2 regions of the Pseudomonas oryzihabitans genome follow, and region 2 is predicted to be linked to the other one. Evidence: predicted binding sites of a transcription regulator. Region 2 holds the regulator's gene; the other holds the start of a gene.
The links. The regulator LexA, encoded in region 2, represses DNA repair genes until DNA is damaged. The targets are predictions, from matches to a motif close to CTGTNTNNNNANACAG.

Region 1 (7,794 bases), 1.7 Mb from region 2:
CACGCTCTTCGGTGGCGCCTTCGCCGGTCAGGATGCAGCCATCCTGAGCGCCCTTCTCGCGGAGAATGCGGGTCAGTCGACGGGTGTCGATCCCGGCAATGGCGATGGTGCCATTTTCCCTGAGATAGTCGGGCAGCGACTGCTTGTTACGCCAGTTGCTGGCCAGCAGCGGCAGGTCGCGGATGATCAGCCCGGCAGCCCAGACCTGAGCGGCCTCGCCATCCTGCGGCGTGGTGCCGGTATTGCCGATGTGCGGATAGGTCAGGGTGACGATCTGCTTCGCATAGGAAGGATCGGTCAGGATTTCCTGGTAGCCGGTCATGGCGGTGTTGAACACCACTTCGCCGACCGTGTGGCCGTCGGCACCGATGGATTCACCGCGAAAGATGCTGCCATCGGCAAGTGCGAGTATGGCTGGCTTAGTCAAGAAGACCTCCGAAAATCAAGCCTTGGCGGGCAAACGCAGGGTGCAAAAAAACGGGATGACATCTCGAAGAGTCATCCCGTTTTAATGTTGTGATTTCATTCTGCGCTAGCTTTTAGTGGATACACTAAAGCTGCATTGTACACGAATTGATCACGGCTTGCACCCCTGCGAGCTGATCAGCGCAACTCCAGTACGTCCTGCATGTCATATAGCGCTGGCTGTTTGTCCTTCAGCCACAGGGCCGCACGCACCGCGCCCTTGGCGAAGGTCATGCGACTGGACGCCTTGTGGGTGATCTCGACCCGCTCGCCTTCGCTGGCGAACAATACCGTGTGATCGCCCACCACGTCCCCGGCACGCACGGTAGCGAAGCCGATGGTCTGGCGATCCCGCGCACCGGTCTGGCCTTCCCGGCCATAGACGGCGACCTCTTCCAGCTCACGCCCCAGCGCCTGGGCCACGACCTCGCCCATGCGCAGGGCGGTACCCGAGGGCGCATCCACCTTGTGCCGGTGGTGCGCTTCAATGATTTCGATATCGACCTCGTCACCCAGTACCCGGGCAGCGGTGTCCAGCAGCTTGAGGCAGAGATTGACGCCGACGCTGAAATTGGCGGCGAAGACGATGGGAATTTCCTTGCTCGCTTCCAACAGGGTCAGCTTCTGCTCGGCGGTAAAGCCGGTGGTGCCGATCACCATGGCCTTTCTGGCCTTGCGGCAGAGCGCCAGATTCTGCAGGGTCACATTGGGATGGGTGAAGTCGATGACGACATCGAAGTCATCCAGCACCCGCGCCAGGTCACCTGACAGCATCACTCCGTTACGGCCGATGCCGGCGAGTTCGCCGGCATCGGCACCCACCAGACTGCTCTCGGGACGATCCACCGCAGCAGTCAGGCCGGCAGCGCCCTGGGTCTGCTGGACCGCTTCGATCAAGGTCTTGCCCATGCGCCCCGCGGCGCCCATTACAGCTATACGTCGCATCATCAGCTCCAGGTTGCTGGCTGGGCGCCGCCTCGCGACGGCGCCCCTGCCGGTTTAGAGGTCGTCGAAGAAGCGCTTCATCCCGTCGAACCAGCCGCTGGCCCGAGGCGAATGGGAGCTGTCGCTCTGCAGGGTGTTGCGGAATTCCTCGAGCAGCTCGCGCTGACGCCGGCTCAGGTTGACCGGGGTCTCCACCACCACCTTGCACATTAGATCGCCAGCGCCACCGCCACGCACGGGCGTCACGCCCTTGCCGCGCAGGCGGAACATCTTGCCGGTCTGAGTGCCTTCGGGGATCTTCAGCTTGACGCGGCCATCCAGGGTCGGCACTTCCAGTTCACCACCCAGAGCGGCGTCGGTGAAGTTAATCGGCACCTCGCAATAGAGATGCTTGCCGTCACGCTGGAAGATCGAGTGCTCGCGCACATTGACCACCACGTAGAGGTCGCCACTGGGGCCACCCAGGGTCCCGGCTTCGCCTTCGCCGGTCAGACGGATGCGGTCGCCCGTGTCGACGCCCGCCGGCACCTTGACCGACAGGGTCTTCTGCTCTTCCACGCGACCCTGGCCATGACAGGCCGTGCAGGGCTCGGGAATGATCTTGCCGCTGCCGTGGCAGCGCGGGCAGGTTTGCTGCACCGAGAAGAAACCTTGCTGCATCCGCACCTGGCCAATGCCGCCACAGGTGGGGCAGGTGGACGCCGAGGTACCTGGCTTGGCGCCATTGCCGTCGCACACCTTGCACTCGACCAGGGTGGGCACGCGAATGGTGACCGTGGTCCCGCGCACTGCCTCTTCGAGGTCCAGATCCAGGGTATAGCGCAGATCGGCACCGCGCTGCGGACCGCCGCGGCCACCGGCACCACCGCGCCCGCCGAAGAAGTCGCTGAAGACGTCGCCGAAGATGTCGGAGAAGTTCGCGCCCCCTGCGGCGCCGCCGAAACCGCCGCCGCCCATGCTCGGATCGACGCCAGCATGGCCGTACTGGTCGTAGGCCGAGCGCTTGCCCGCATCGGACAGCACTTCGTAGGCCTCCGCGGCCTCCTTGAATTGCTCTTCGGCAGCTGCGTCCCCCGGATTGCGATCCGGGTGGTATTTCATCGCCAGGCGTCGGTAGGCTTTCTTGAGCTCGGCTTCGCTGGCGCCGCGCTCGACCCCGAGCACCTCATAGTAATCACGTTTGGCCATAGACTTTCTGCACCTTAAATTTTCTCACCCTCCAGACACGCCAACGCGGGAGCAGGCTCCCGCGTGGCGGATCCGACGGGCCGAAGCCCGTCAGGTGCGGTAAGCACGGGGCTTACTTGTTGTCCTTCACTTCCTCGAACTCGGCGTCGACCACGTCGTCACCGGGCTTCTTGGCATCACCGTCCGCCTTGGCCGAGGCGCCTTCGGCACCTGCCGCAGCGCCCTGCTCGGAGTAGAGCTTCTGGGCCAGCGGCGCGGAGGCCTGGGACAGAGCATTCATCTTGGCTTCGATGGCGTCCTTGTCGTCACCGCGCACGGCGACTTCCAGTTCGCCAATGGCCTTCTCGATGGTGCTCTTCTCTTCGGCCGTGGCCTTGTCGCCCGCCTCGGTCAGCATCTTGCGAGTGCCGTGCACCAGGGCATCACCCTGGTTGCGAGCCGCGGCCAGCTCTTCGAACTTGCGATCCTCGTCGGCATTCGCCTCGGCGTCACGCACCATCTGCTGAATCTCGTCCTCGGACAGACCGGAGGATGCCTTGATGACGATGGACTGCTGCTTGCCGGTGGCCTTGTCCTTGGCGGACACGTTGAGGATACCGTTGGCGTCGATGTCGAAGGTCACCTCGATCTGCGGCACGCCACGCGGCGCCGGCGGGATCTCGGCCAGGTCGAACTTGCCCAGCGACTTGTTCTGCGCGGCCTGCTTGCGCTCGCCCTGCAGCACGTGGATGGTCACGGCGCCCTGGTTGTCGTCGGCAGTGGAGAACACCTGCGACTTCTTGGTCGGGATGGTGGTGTTCTTCTCGATCAGCGCGGTCATCACGCCACCCATGGTCTCGATGCCCAGGGTCAACGGGGTAACGTCCAGCAGCAGCACGTCCTTGACGTCACCGGCCAGCACGGCGCCCTGGATGGCGGCACCGATGGCGACGGCTTCGTCCGGGTTGACGTCCTTGCGCGCTTCCTTGCCGAAGAAATCGGCAACGCGCTTCTGCACCAGCGGCATGCGGGTCTGACCGCCCACCAGGATGACCTCGTGGATGTCGGAGACGTCCAGGCCGGAATCCTTCAAGGCAGTACGGCACGGCTCGATGGTGCGCTCGACCAGCTCTTCCACCAGGGACTCCAGCTTGGCGCGGGAGACCTTGACGTTCAGGTGCTTGGGACCGCTGGCATCGGCAGTGATGTACGGCAGGTTGACGTCGGTCTGGGTAGCCGAAGACAGTTCGATCTTGGCCTTCTCGGCAGCTTCCTTCAGGCGCTGCATGGCCAGCGGATCGCCCTTGAGGTTCATGCCGCTTTCTTTCTTGAATTCTTCGACGAGGTAGTCGATCAGGCGGATGTCGAAGTCTTCACCACCCAGGAAGGTGTCGCCATTGGTGGCCAGCACCTCGAACTGATGCTCACCGTCGACCTCAGCGATCTCGATGACCGAGATATCGAAGGTACCGCCGCCCAGGTCATAGACGATCACGGTGTGGTCGCCCTTGGCCTTGTCCAGGCCATAGGCCAGGGCTGCCGCGGTGGGCTCGTTGATGATGCGCTTGACGTCCAGACCGGCGATCCGGCCAGCATCCTTGGTGGCCTGGCGCTGGCTGTCGTTGAAGTAGGCCGGCACGGTGATGACCGCTTCGGTGACGGTCTCGCCCAGGTAGTCCTCGGCGGTCTTCTTCATCTTTTTCAGGACTTCGGCAGAGATCTGCGGCGGCGCCATCTTCTGGCCCTTGGCTTCGACCCAGGCATCACCGTTGTCTGCCTTAACGATCTTGTAAGGGACCATCTGGATGTCTTTCTGCACGACGTTTTCTTCGTAACGCCGGCCGATCAGTCGCTTGACCGCATAGAGGGTGTTCTGCGGATTGGTCACCGCCTGGCGCTTGGCCGGCTGGCCAACCAGGGTCTCGCCATCGTTGGTGTAGGCGATGATGGACGGCGTGGTACGGGTGCCTTCGGCGTTTTCCAGTACCTTGACGTTGCCGTTTTCGAGGATCGCGACGCAGGAGTTGGTGGTCCCCAGGTCGATACCGATAATCTTGCCCATGTAGTCTTCTCCAGAAATCTCAGATTCCGCGCGGCCCGCTCAGGGGGCCTTTGATGTTCGCTTGCCTACCAGATGGGGCCGAGCGAAAGAATTTCAAGCCTTTTCGTCGATGCTCGGCTGCTGTGCGGCAGGGGCCTTGCTCACGACCACCATCGCCGGCCGCAGCAGGCGACCATTGAGCAGATAGCCCTTTTGAAACACCTTGAGCACGCTGCCCGGCTCGGCGGTGGCGCTCTCTTCCATGGCCATGGCCTGGTGGTGTTCCGGATTGAAAGGCGCGCCGTGGGGATCGACGGCCTCGACCTGATAGCGCTTGAGCGTGTCCTGCAGCATCTTCAGGGTCAGCTCCATGCCTTCGCGCATGGGCCTCAAGGCTTCGTCCGCGGCATTGGACAGCTCCAGGCCACGCTCCAGGCTGTCGAGTACCGGCAACAGATCGCCAGCAAATTTTTCCAGCGCGAACTTGTGCGCCTTCTCCACATCCTGCTCAGCGCGACGACGCACGTTCTGCAGGTCGGCGACGCTGCGCAGCGATTGATCCTGGGCAGCGGCGAGTTGCTCTTCGAGCGTGGCAACGCGGGCAGCGAGATCCTCGTGCTGGACGTCGCCCTGAGCGGCTGCTTCGTGCTCGGGAGTCTGGGAGTTCTGTTCGTCGGCCATGGAGTCCTCCTGTGATAATGCCGGTGGGCGCGCCCTCTAATGGACGACGCCTTGATCGATGGCGCCTATATGGGGCCGCCGGCCGGCGCTTCAAGAGCTGTATGGATTGCCAGTGCCCGAGAGGCACTGTATAAACAACCAGAAAACCGCCTCCGGAGATCGTCGCATGCTGGTGCATCTGTCCGTCCGCAACTACGCCATCGTCGAACACCTCGACCTCGACCTCGAGCGCGGCATGACCGTGATCACCGGCGAAACCGGCGCCGGCAAGTCCATCATGCTCGACGCCCTCGGCCTCACCCTTGGCGACCGCGCCGACAGCGATGCGGTCAGGCCTGGTGCAGACAAGGCCGATGTTCTGGCCAGCTTCGACACCACCGACATCCCCGAGGCGCGCCAGTGGCTCGCCGAGCGAGACCTGGAGCAGGACGGCCCCTGCCTGCTGCGCCGCGTCATCACCCGCGAAGGACGCTCGCGCGGCTATATCAATGGCTCGCCCTGCCCACTGGCCGACCTCAAGACCCTGGGCGGCCTGCTGATCGACATCCACAACCAGCACGAACACCAGTCGCTGCTCGGTCTCGACACTCATCGCCGCCTGCTGGACGAATACGCGGGCGCGGGAGAACTGGTTCGCCAGGTCCAGCTCGCCGCCCAGCGCTGGCGCCAGGTGCGCCAGACCCTGGAGCGTCTTACCCGCAACGGTGACGAACAGCGCGCTCGCCACCAGTTACTCAGTTATCAGCTGGAAGAACTCGACAATCTCGCCCTGGCCGAGGGAGAGCTGCAGGCACTGGAACAGGAGCAGAGCGACCTGGCGAGCGCCGAGCACATCCTGCTGGCCTGCCGCCAGGCCATGGACCTCTGTACCGAGAACGAGCAGGGCAACGCCCAGTCAGCGCTCAATGCCAGCGTGGCACGCCTGACTGCCTTCGACCGCCCGCCTGCGCAGATCCAGGAAGCCAGCAACCTGCTCGCCTCCGCCCAGATCCAGATCGAGGAGGCGATGAATGAATTGAATCGCTTCGTCGATCATTTCGAAGCCGATCCGGAGCGCCAACAGGCCGTGCAGGAGCGTCTCGACAGCGTCTACAGCCTTGCCCGCAAGCATCGGGTGCAGCCCGAAGCCCTGCTGGAACTGCACGACCAGCTGCGCAATGAGCTGCAATCCCTGGACGCCGACGATGTCGCGCTGGAGCGCTTGCAAGAAGAATTGGCCGCCTTCGAGCGCCACTACCAGGAGAAGGCTGGCGAACTGAGTCGCCTGCGCGAGCAGCGCGCGCCAGAGCTCGCAGCAGCGGTCGAGACGGAAATGCAGCGCCTGGGCATGCCGGGCGGCCGCTTCAGTATCACGCTAACGCCGGGCAGTACCGGTGAACCCCAGCCACTGGGCAACGAGGGCGTCGAATTTCGCGTCAGCGCCAACCCGGGCCAACCCCTGCGCCCACTGGCCAAGGTCGCCTCGGGTGGTGAGCTGTCACGTATCAGCCTGGCCATCCAGGTCATTACCGCCCAGACCTCGCGCACCCCGACCCTGGTATTCGACGAGGTGGACGTCGGTATCGGCGGCCCGACGGCCGAGGTGGTCGGCCAACTGCTGCGGCAACTGGGTGAGCGTGGCCAGGTGCTGACGGTTACCCACCTCCCCCAGGTTGCAGCCCAGGGTCACCAGCATCTGTTCGTGCACAAGGAGCGCGGCACCGACGAGACGCGCACTGCGGTCGCCAAGCTGGACCGGGCGCGGCGCGTGGAGGAGGTGGCGCGCATGCTCGGCGGCGTCGACCTCACCCGCGAATCCCTCGCCCACGCCCGCAAGCTGGTGGTCAGCCGCTAGCCGTCCACAGCACCAGACATGAAAAAGGCGACTCCGGGTCGCCTTTTTCATGTCTGGATCTTCACTTGCGCTGACGGATGTACAGCACTAGGTTGTGATCGACCAGCTCAAAACCGTGCTCTTCAACGATCTCGCGCTGACGCTTTTCGATCGACGCATCGGTGAACTCGATGACTTCGCCGGTATCCACATCCACCATGTGATCATGATGACCGGTATCAGCCAGCTCGAACACGGCATGGCCGCCATCGAAATTATGACGCACCACTAGGCCGGCCGCTTCGAACTGGGTGAGGACCCGGTAGACCGTTGCCAGCCCTACGTCCTCGCCTGCTTCCATCAGCGCCTTGTAAACGTCTTCAGCGCTCATGTGGCGCTGCTCGGTGGTGTCCAGCATCTGCAATATCTTGACGCGCGGCAGGGTCACTTTCAGACCCGCTTTGCGGAGTTCGTTGTTCTCTACCATGCTCTTTCTCGGTGCCGAGTGCTTTCGCAGCCCTCGGGAATACGGGTATGATCGGTGCTTCGTTGCCCAGCAAGATAGTGGAAGTCTCCCACCGATGCAAAACCTCAAGCAAACGCTGACCGGGCTCTCTCTGATGGGCCTAGCCATGCTCGCCGGCTGCTCTCTGCCGGGGGTTTACAAGATCGACATCCAACA
Region 2 (7,794 bases):
GCAGGCGGCGAGCAATCGCCTGGGCTTCGGGGTGAAGAAGACCATGATGATGGCCCAGCGTCTCTATGAGGCTGGCTACATCACCTATATGCGTACCGACTCGACCAACCTGTCCGGTGATGCCATCGCCATGGCTCGCGGCTATATCGAGAGCGAATTCGGCAAGCAGTACCTGCCGGAAAAGGCCAACGTCTACGGCAGCCGCGAAGGCGCCCAGGAAGCACACGAGGCCATCCGCCCGTCCGACGTCAACGTCAAGCCCAACAGCCTGTCGGGCATGGAGCGGGACGCCGAGCGCCTGTACGAGCTGATCTGGCGCCAGTTCCTGGCCTGCCAGATGCCCCCGGCCGAGTACCTGTCCACCACGGTGACCGCCGCGGCGGGAGACTTCGAGCTGCGTGCCCGTGGCCGCATCCTCAAGTTCGACGGCTACACCCGTGTCCTGCCCCAGCAGGGCAAGCCGGGCGACGACGACGTCCTGCCCGAGATGAAGCAGGGCGAAGACCTCGGCCTGGTCAAGCTCGATCCCAGCCAGCACTTCACCAAGCCGCCGGCCCGCTTCTCCGAAGCCAGTCTGGTCAAGGAGCTGGAGAAGCGCGGTATCGGCCGGCCGTCGACCTATGCCGCCATCATTTCCACCATCCAGGATCGCGGCTACGTAACGGTGCACAATCGCCGGTTCTATGCCGAGAAGATGGGCGACATCGTCACCGACCGGTTGAACGAAAGCTTCGCTAACCTGATGGACTTCAGCTTCACCGCCAACATGGAAGGCAATCTGGACAACGTCGCCCAGGGCGAACGGGACTGGAAGAATCTGCTCGACGAATTCTATGGGGATTTCAAGCAGAAGCTGGAATACGCCGAAGCAGGCGAGAAGGGCATGCGAGCCAATCAGCCGACCCTGACGGACATTCCCTGCCAGCTCTGCGGCCGGCCGATGATGATCCGTACCGCCTCCACCGGCGTCTTCCTGGGCTGCTCCGGCTACGCCCTGCCGCCCAAGGAACGCTGCAAGGCCACCATCAACCTGGTGCCGGGCGACGAGATCGCCGACGACGACGAGGGCGAGTCCGAATCCCTGGTTCTGCGCGGCAAGCATCGCTGCCCCATCTGCAGCACCGCGATGGACGCCTATCTGATCGACGAGCATCGCAAGCTGCACGTCTGCGGCAACAATCCGGACTGCCCGGGCTACGAAATCGAAGAAGGCAGCTATCGCATCAAGGGCTACGAAGGTCCATCGCTCGAGTGCGACAAGTGCGGCAGCGAGATGCAGCTCAAGACGGGCCGCTTCGGCAAGTTCTTCGGCTGTACCAATCCAGCCTGCAAGAACACCCGCAAATTGCTCAAGAACGGCGAGCCCGCACCGCCGAAGATGGATGCCGTGCCCATGCCGGAGCTGCGTTGCGAAAAGGTCGACGACACCTATGTGTTGCGTGACGGCGCTTCGGGCCTGTTCCTGGCTGCCAGCGGCTTTCCGAAGAATCGCGAAACCCGTGCGCCGTTGGTCAGCGAACTGCTGCCCCATCGCGACGAGATCGATCCCAAGTACCATTATCTGCTGAGTGCTCCGGTGAAGGATTCCGAAGGTCGCCCGGCGGTGATTCGCTTCAGCCGCAAGACCAAGGAGCAGTACGTGCAGACCGAGGTCGAGGGCAAGCCCACCGGCTGGAAGGCCTTCTACGACGGCAAGAAGTGGCAGGTGGAAGAAAAGCGCTAGAGCCCTGGGTTCTGGCAGGAGACAGGCGGCCGGCGTGAGTCGGCTCCAGGAGAAGGGCATGGCCAACGAGCGTTACACCCGCACCAACCAGAAGCTCTATTTTGCCGGTCTGGCCCTGGAAAGCTGGCGCTCGGCTCAGGCGGCGCCTTCAGCGCAAAGCCAGGGCCGCATCATGGCCGAACGCGAGGCCTGTCTGTTCCACCTGCATGGCGCCCTGCTGGGCCTCTGTCAGGAGGTGGCGGGCTTCTATCGCCACCCGACCATGGAGGCCACGTCGCTCGCCGTTCTGCTATCACCCGAAGCCCTGAACGAGGCGCCTAGTCCGGAGATGGGCGAGCTGGTCGAGTTGGCTGGCAATTCGGAGACCTGGCTGGCACGGCTGATCGCCGAATACCAGCGATTGCTGCAACCGCCCCAGGCGCCACGACGGACCAAGCAGGACCCGACGCTGGCCCTGATCGAGGCGGTCAGTCTGGAACCGGCTGAGCCGGAACTGGGTCTTGAAGAAGTGGAAGCCTGGCGCGAAAGCCTCAAGCAGACGGCGCTCAGATTCCGCGGTGCCATGACCGAGTGGTAGGCCCGTTCCACCAGCAACTCATCCAAGGCTGCCAGGATGCTGGCCTTGCAGACCGTCGAAAAAGGCTCAGGCAAGTCAGCCTCTCAGACCCCACGCTGTTACACTATCCGCTTAGCTGTGGAGATACTGAATGACTACTGCCTACCTGGAAATCGTTGAACTCTCCGATGGTCGCATCGTGTTGCGCCGTGCGGACGACGAGGAAGCCCTCGTTACCCTGGAGTTTTCCAGCGATGCCAAGGATTTCCTGCATGGACAGCAGATAGAGGTGGCCAAGGCCATGTTCAACCTGGGTGTGCAGATGGCCGGTCGACTGGCCGAAGGCGATAGCCTCCAGCGCGATGATCAACCGCGCGTCCTGCACTGATTCTTTTCTCGATCCGGCATTCCGCCCTGGAATGCCGCCGCTACATCCCGTCCCGCCGCCTGTTCCCTACGCGAATCTGACGTTCAGACTCTGGCTGTGGCCTTGTGCCGCGGCGCGCGCCAATTGCTGCTTGCCCGCATCGCTCAGGTCGTGCAGCCAGCTGATCACCGTGTGGCTCTGCCCCTTGCGGAGCACTTCGCAGGCCAGTTGCAGCGTCTTGGCAGCACTCGGCGTCTGCAGCAGAAGCACCCGTTCCGGATTCAGATGAGTGCTGCGCAACCAGGCATTGCTGAGCAGCGATGGCGGGGTGACCAGGGTCAGCCAGCGGGCATCGTCCTTGTCGCTCAGTTGGCGCAGGATGGGGGCCAGCAGTTGCAGGCACTGTTCCTGGCTGCCATGCAGGGACATCTCACTGAAGGTATCCGGCAGCGGAGCGGCTGGCAGCTCCCGTGCCGGCTTGCCGGACTTGGGCAGAAAGGCGGTGAGTTCCTGCAGCAGGAACTCAGGTGCCAGGTCCAGCTCTTGAACGGACGAGCGCGGTGCATCGAACATCAGGGGAAATTGCATGGCGACCTCCTGGAGGCGACTCGATCAAATCCACTTGAGGTCATGTACCACGGATACATGACGTCACTGTGCTCAGCCTGGTCTTGAGCGCTTTCCGGAGCGCGAACAGATACCCCCGATCAAGACTTCGGCGTAAGGCAAAAGGCGGTGACAAGAGGCTGGCCCGCAGGCCAGCCCTAGAAGTTAGCGGCGGATGACGCCAACGCTTAACCCTTCGATGGCGAATTCCTGGCTGGAAAGATCGACTTCGATAGGGGCGAACTCGGGATTTTCCGCCAGCAGGGTGACCTGGTTGCCCGAGCGCTTGAATCTCTTCACGGTGACTTCATCGCCCACCCGAGCCACGACGATCTGACCGTTGTGCACCTCACGGGTCACATGGACCGCGAGGAGGTCGCCATCGAGGATGCCGACGTCTCTCATGCTCATGCCCTTGACCTTCAGCAGGTAGTCGGCACGCGGCTGGAAGAAGGCCGGATTGATGGCACAGTTTTCTTCGACGTTCTGCTCGGCCAGAATGGGCGCGCCGGCAGCCACCCGACCGATGACCGGCAGGCTTTCATCGGCTTTGCGCGTCGTATCCAGACCCGGAATGCGGATGCCCCGGGAGGCGCCCGGCGTCATCTCGATGGCGCCCTTACGGGCCAGGGCCTTGAGATGCTCCTCAGCCGCATTCGGCGATTTGAAACCAAGCTCCTGCGCGATCTCCGCGCGGGTAGGCGGAAAGCCATTGGCTTCGAGGCAACGCTTGATGAAGGCCAGAATCTCGGCTTGTCGCGGTGTCAGTTTCAGCATGATGCACGTCGCGTCGTCTAATGATGCTGTGATTATATACAGTAACTCCAGGTGCTAGGCAAGGCCGCTGCACCTGGCTTCAGACGACAGGCCGGATTCACGGCAAATAGCGTTCAAATGACGGAATGACGTGCCTTCCAAGGCTTCGCATGGCTGTTCGCAGACCAGCCCGCGATTGACTTCGGTAGCGTTTGAAACATATGTTTCAAACGGAAATTCATCTATCGAGGAAGGTCATGGCGCAGTCGGATACCGTTGAACGCATTCTGGATGCCGCCGAACAGTTGTTCGCCGAGCGCGGCTTCGCCGAAACCTCGTTGCGACTCATCACCACGCGAGCCGGGGTCAACCTGGCAGCCGTCAACTATCACTTCGGCTCCAAGAAGGCCCTGATCCAGGCGGTGTTCTCGCGCTTTCTCGATCCCTTCTGCTTCAACCTGGAGCGGGATCTGGATCAGTGGCAGCCAAAGAACGGGGAGGAGGTGAGCCTGGAGGCGTTGCTCAATCTGCTGGTGGATCATTCCCTGGCCATCAAACCGCGGCACGGCAACGACCTCTCGGTGTTCATGCGCCTGCTGGGCCTGGCGTTCAGTCAGAGCCAGGGCCATTTGCGCAAATACCTCGAGCAGACCTATGGCCGGGCCTTCCGCCGCTTCCTGCTGCTGGTGAATAGAGCCGTGCCCGAGATTCCGCCGCTGGAGCTGTTCTGGCGTGCCCACTTCATGCTGGGCGCGGCGGTGTTCAGCATGTCCGGCATCAAGGCGCTGCGGGCAATTGGTGAAAACGACTTCGGCGTCGATACCCACACCGACCAGGTGCTGCGGCTGATGGTGCCCTTCCTGGCCACCGGCATGCGCGCACCCACGGCGATGCAGGAGCCCGAACTGGCCCAGGCGCAGTATCGGCCGCGACGTCCAGTCGCGGCGGAGACGGCCGAGACCTACTAGGCTGCGGCGCCAAGGGCGCCTGGGGTAAGCTTGCGTCCCTTTCACGGCGCCATGCGCCGGAGCATTCGGACGAGGTACCCATGCAAGGCTCCCTGATGGTCGATATCGCTGGCACCTGGCTTACCGCCGAGGATCGCCAGTTGCTGCGCCAACCGGAGGTGGGCGGACTGATTCTGTTCGCCCGCAACATCGAAACGCCCGGCCAGGTACGGGAGCTGTGCCGCGCCATTCGCGCGGTGCGGCCCGAGCTGCTGTTGGCCGTGGACCAGGAAGGTGGCCGTGTGCAGCGCCTGCGCCGCGACGTGGTGCGCTTGCCGGCCATGGGGCAGTTGAGCGGCCGAGCGGACAGCGTCGAACTGAGTCGGCTCTGTGGCTGGCTGATGGCGACCGAGGTCCTGGCAGTGGGCCTGGACTTCAGCTTCGCTCCGGTGCTGGATGTCGACTACCAACGCAGCCAGGTCATAGGCGCGCGGTCCTTTGGTAACGCGGAACAGGTGATCGAACTGGGCGGCGCCTTCATCGCCGGCATGGGTGAGGCCGGCATGGCCGCCACCGGCAAGCATTTTCCCGGACACGGCTGGGCGGAAGCCGATTCCCACGTCGCCATCCCCACCGACGAGCGTGATCTGGACACCCTGCAGCGCACCGACCTGCGGCCGTTCCGGGCCCTGCTGCCGAGGTTGGGCGGCGTCATGCCCGCCCACGTCATCTATCCTGCGGTCGATGCCCAGCCGGCCGGTTTTTCCCGGCGCTGGCTGCAGGACATCCTGCGCGGTGAGCTGGGCTACCAGGGCGTCATCTTCAGCGACGACCTGTCGATGGCCGGCGCCCACGTCGCTGGCGATGCCGGACAGCGCGTCGCGGCAGCCCTGGAAGCCGGTTGCGACATGGGGCTGGTCTGCAACGATCGCGCCGCGGCCGAACTGGCCCTGAGCCGCGTGCAGCAGCTGGGCGTCTCGCCCTCGCCACGCCTGGCCAGCATGAGAGCCCGTCGCCACGTGGATCTCGATTATCGGCAGCAGCCGCAGTGGAGCCACGTGCTGCGGCGGTTGCGCCAGGCTGAACTCATCTAGAGGACGTATCCATGACCACCTACGCCATCATCGGAGGCACCGGCCTCACCGCGCTCGCCGGCCTGGAGCTGGACGAGGCCCAGACGTTCGACACCCCCTGGGGCGAGCCCTCGGCACCCGTGCAGCGCGGCCGCTTTGCCGGGCGACCGGTGCTGTTCCTGGCCCGCCATGGCCATCCCCATCGTATCCCGCCGCATCAGGTCAACTACCGCGCCAACCTCTGGGCGCTCAAGGAGGCCGGTGCCGAGGCCATCCTTGCGGTGAATGCCGTGGGCGGCATTCACGCCGCCATGGGCAGCGGCCATCTGTGCGTGCCCCATCAGCTGGTGGACTACACCTGGGGGCGTGGCCATACCTTCTTCGAAGGCACGGACCTCGACCATGTCACCCACATCGACTTCAGCTTTCCCTACGACGAGCCCTTGCGTCAGCGTCTGCTGGGTGCACTGCGCAAGCTGCAACTGCCGCATAGCGACCACGGCGTCTATGCCGCGACCCAGGGGCCACGCCTGGAAACGGCAGGAGAGATCGTCCGGCTGGAACGCGACGGCTGCGACATCGTCGGCATGACCGGCATGCCGGAAGCGGCCCTGGCCCGCGAACTGGGCTTGCCCTATGCCTGCTTGGCGCTGGTGGTGAACCCGGCGGCCGGCAAGGTGCAGCGAGAGATCACCATGGCCGAGATCGAAGCCGTCTTGGCCAGCGGTATCGACGAGGTTCGCCAGGTGCTGGCCGAGGTGCTGGCGGGCTGATAGCTCCAGGCCGCTTCCGGGAGGTCCCGGAGGCGGCCTGTTGGTCAGCTGGCGGCCGGCGTCAGGCGATCGAAGAGCGCTTCGAGCACGTTGAAGCGTTCTTCGGCGCGTTCCATCGGTACCTGGAACTTGAACAGGGTCGCGCCCTCCAGCCGGTACTTCTTCGGCTGCGCCTGGATCATCTTCACCAGCACCAGCGGATCCACCTGGGTGTCGGCAGCGAACTCCAGGCGTCCGCCCTGGGGCCCCGCATCCACCTTGACGATGCCCAGGCCTTCCGCACGTAGCTTGAGCAGTGTCAGGCGCACCAGGTTCTTGGTCGGTTCCGGCAGGAGCCCGAAGCGGTCGATCATCTCCACCTGCAATTCCTTGAGGGCGTCTTCGTCCGGCGCCGAGGCGATGCGCTTGTAGAGGATCAGCCGCGCATGGACGTCGGGCAGGTAGTCCTCCGGGATCAGGGCGGGGACGCGCATGTTGATGTCCGGACCGCCCCCCAAGGGCTTCTCGAGATTGGGTTGCTCGCCCTTGCGAATGGCCTTGACCGCACGCTCCAGCATTTCCATGTAGAGGGTGAAACCCACTGCCTGGATCTGGCCGCTCTGGCCTTCGCCGAGCAGTTCGCCGGCGCCGCGGATCTCCAGGTCGTGGGTCGCCAGGATGAAGCCGGCCCCCAGGTCCTGGGCGCCAGCGATGGCCTCCAGGCGCTTCTCGGCGTCCGGGGTCATGCCCTTGCGTGGCGGCGTGAGCAGGTAGGCGTAGGCCTGGTGGTGGCTGCGGCCGACCCGGCCACGCAGCTGGTGCAGCTGGGCCAGGCCGAACTTGTCGGCGCGTTCGATGATGATGGTGTTGGCGTTGGGCACGTCGATGCCGGTCTCGATGATGGTCGAGGCCACCAGCACGTTGAATCTCTTGTGGTAGAAGTCGCTCATCACCTGTTCGAGATCGCGTTCGCGCATCTGCCCGTGGCCGATGCCCACGCGGGCCTCGGGCACC

Region 1: the regulator LexA is predicted to act here: its motif matches at 5,426-5,441, upstream of recN (DNA repair protein RecN).

The regions. Positions count from the first base shown of each region.
Region 1 is NZ_CP013987.1:486,377-494,170, reverse strand. It holds gene carA (glutamine-hydrolyzing carbamoyl-phosphate synthase small subunit) at 1-427, opposite strand, end outside; gene dapB (4-hydroxy-tetrahydrodipicolinate reductase) at 604-1,410, opposite strand; gene dnaJ (molecular chaperone DnaJ) at 1,465-2,598, opposite strand; gene dnaK (molecular chaperone DnaK) at 2,711-4,639, opposite strand; gene grpE (nucleotide exchange factor GrpE) at 4,733-5,299, opposite strand; gene recN (DNA repair protein RecN) at 5,466-7,133, shown strand; gene fur (ferric iron uptake transcriptional regulator) at 7,195-7,599, opposite strand; gene APT59_RS02235 (outer membrane protein assembly factor BamE) at 7,694-7,794, shown strand, end outside.
Region 2 is NZ_CP013987.1:3,629,858-3,637,651, reverse strand. It holds gene topA (type I DNA topoisomerase) at 1-1,723, shown strand, start outside; gene APT59_RS16590 (DUF6586 family protein) at 1,782-2,300, shown strand; gene APT59_RS16585 (hypothetical protein) at 2,431-2,667, shown strand; gene sulA (SOS-induced cell division inhibitor SulA) at 2,734-3,234, opposite strand; gene lexA (transcriptional repressor LexA) at 3,418-4,029, opposite strand; gene APT59_RS16570 (TetR/AcrR family transcriptional regulator) at 4,266-4,976, shown strand; gene nagZ (beta-N-acetylhexosaminidase) at 5,057-6,049, shown strand; gene APT59_RS16560 (S-methyl-5'-thioinosine phosphorylase) at 6,061-6,801, shown strand; gene mfd (transcription-repair coupling factor) at 6,846-7,794, opposite strand, start outside.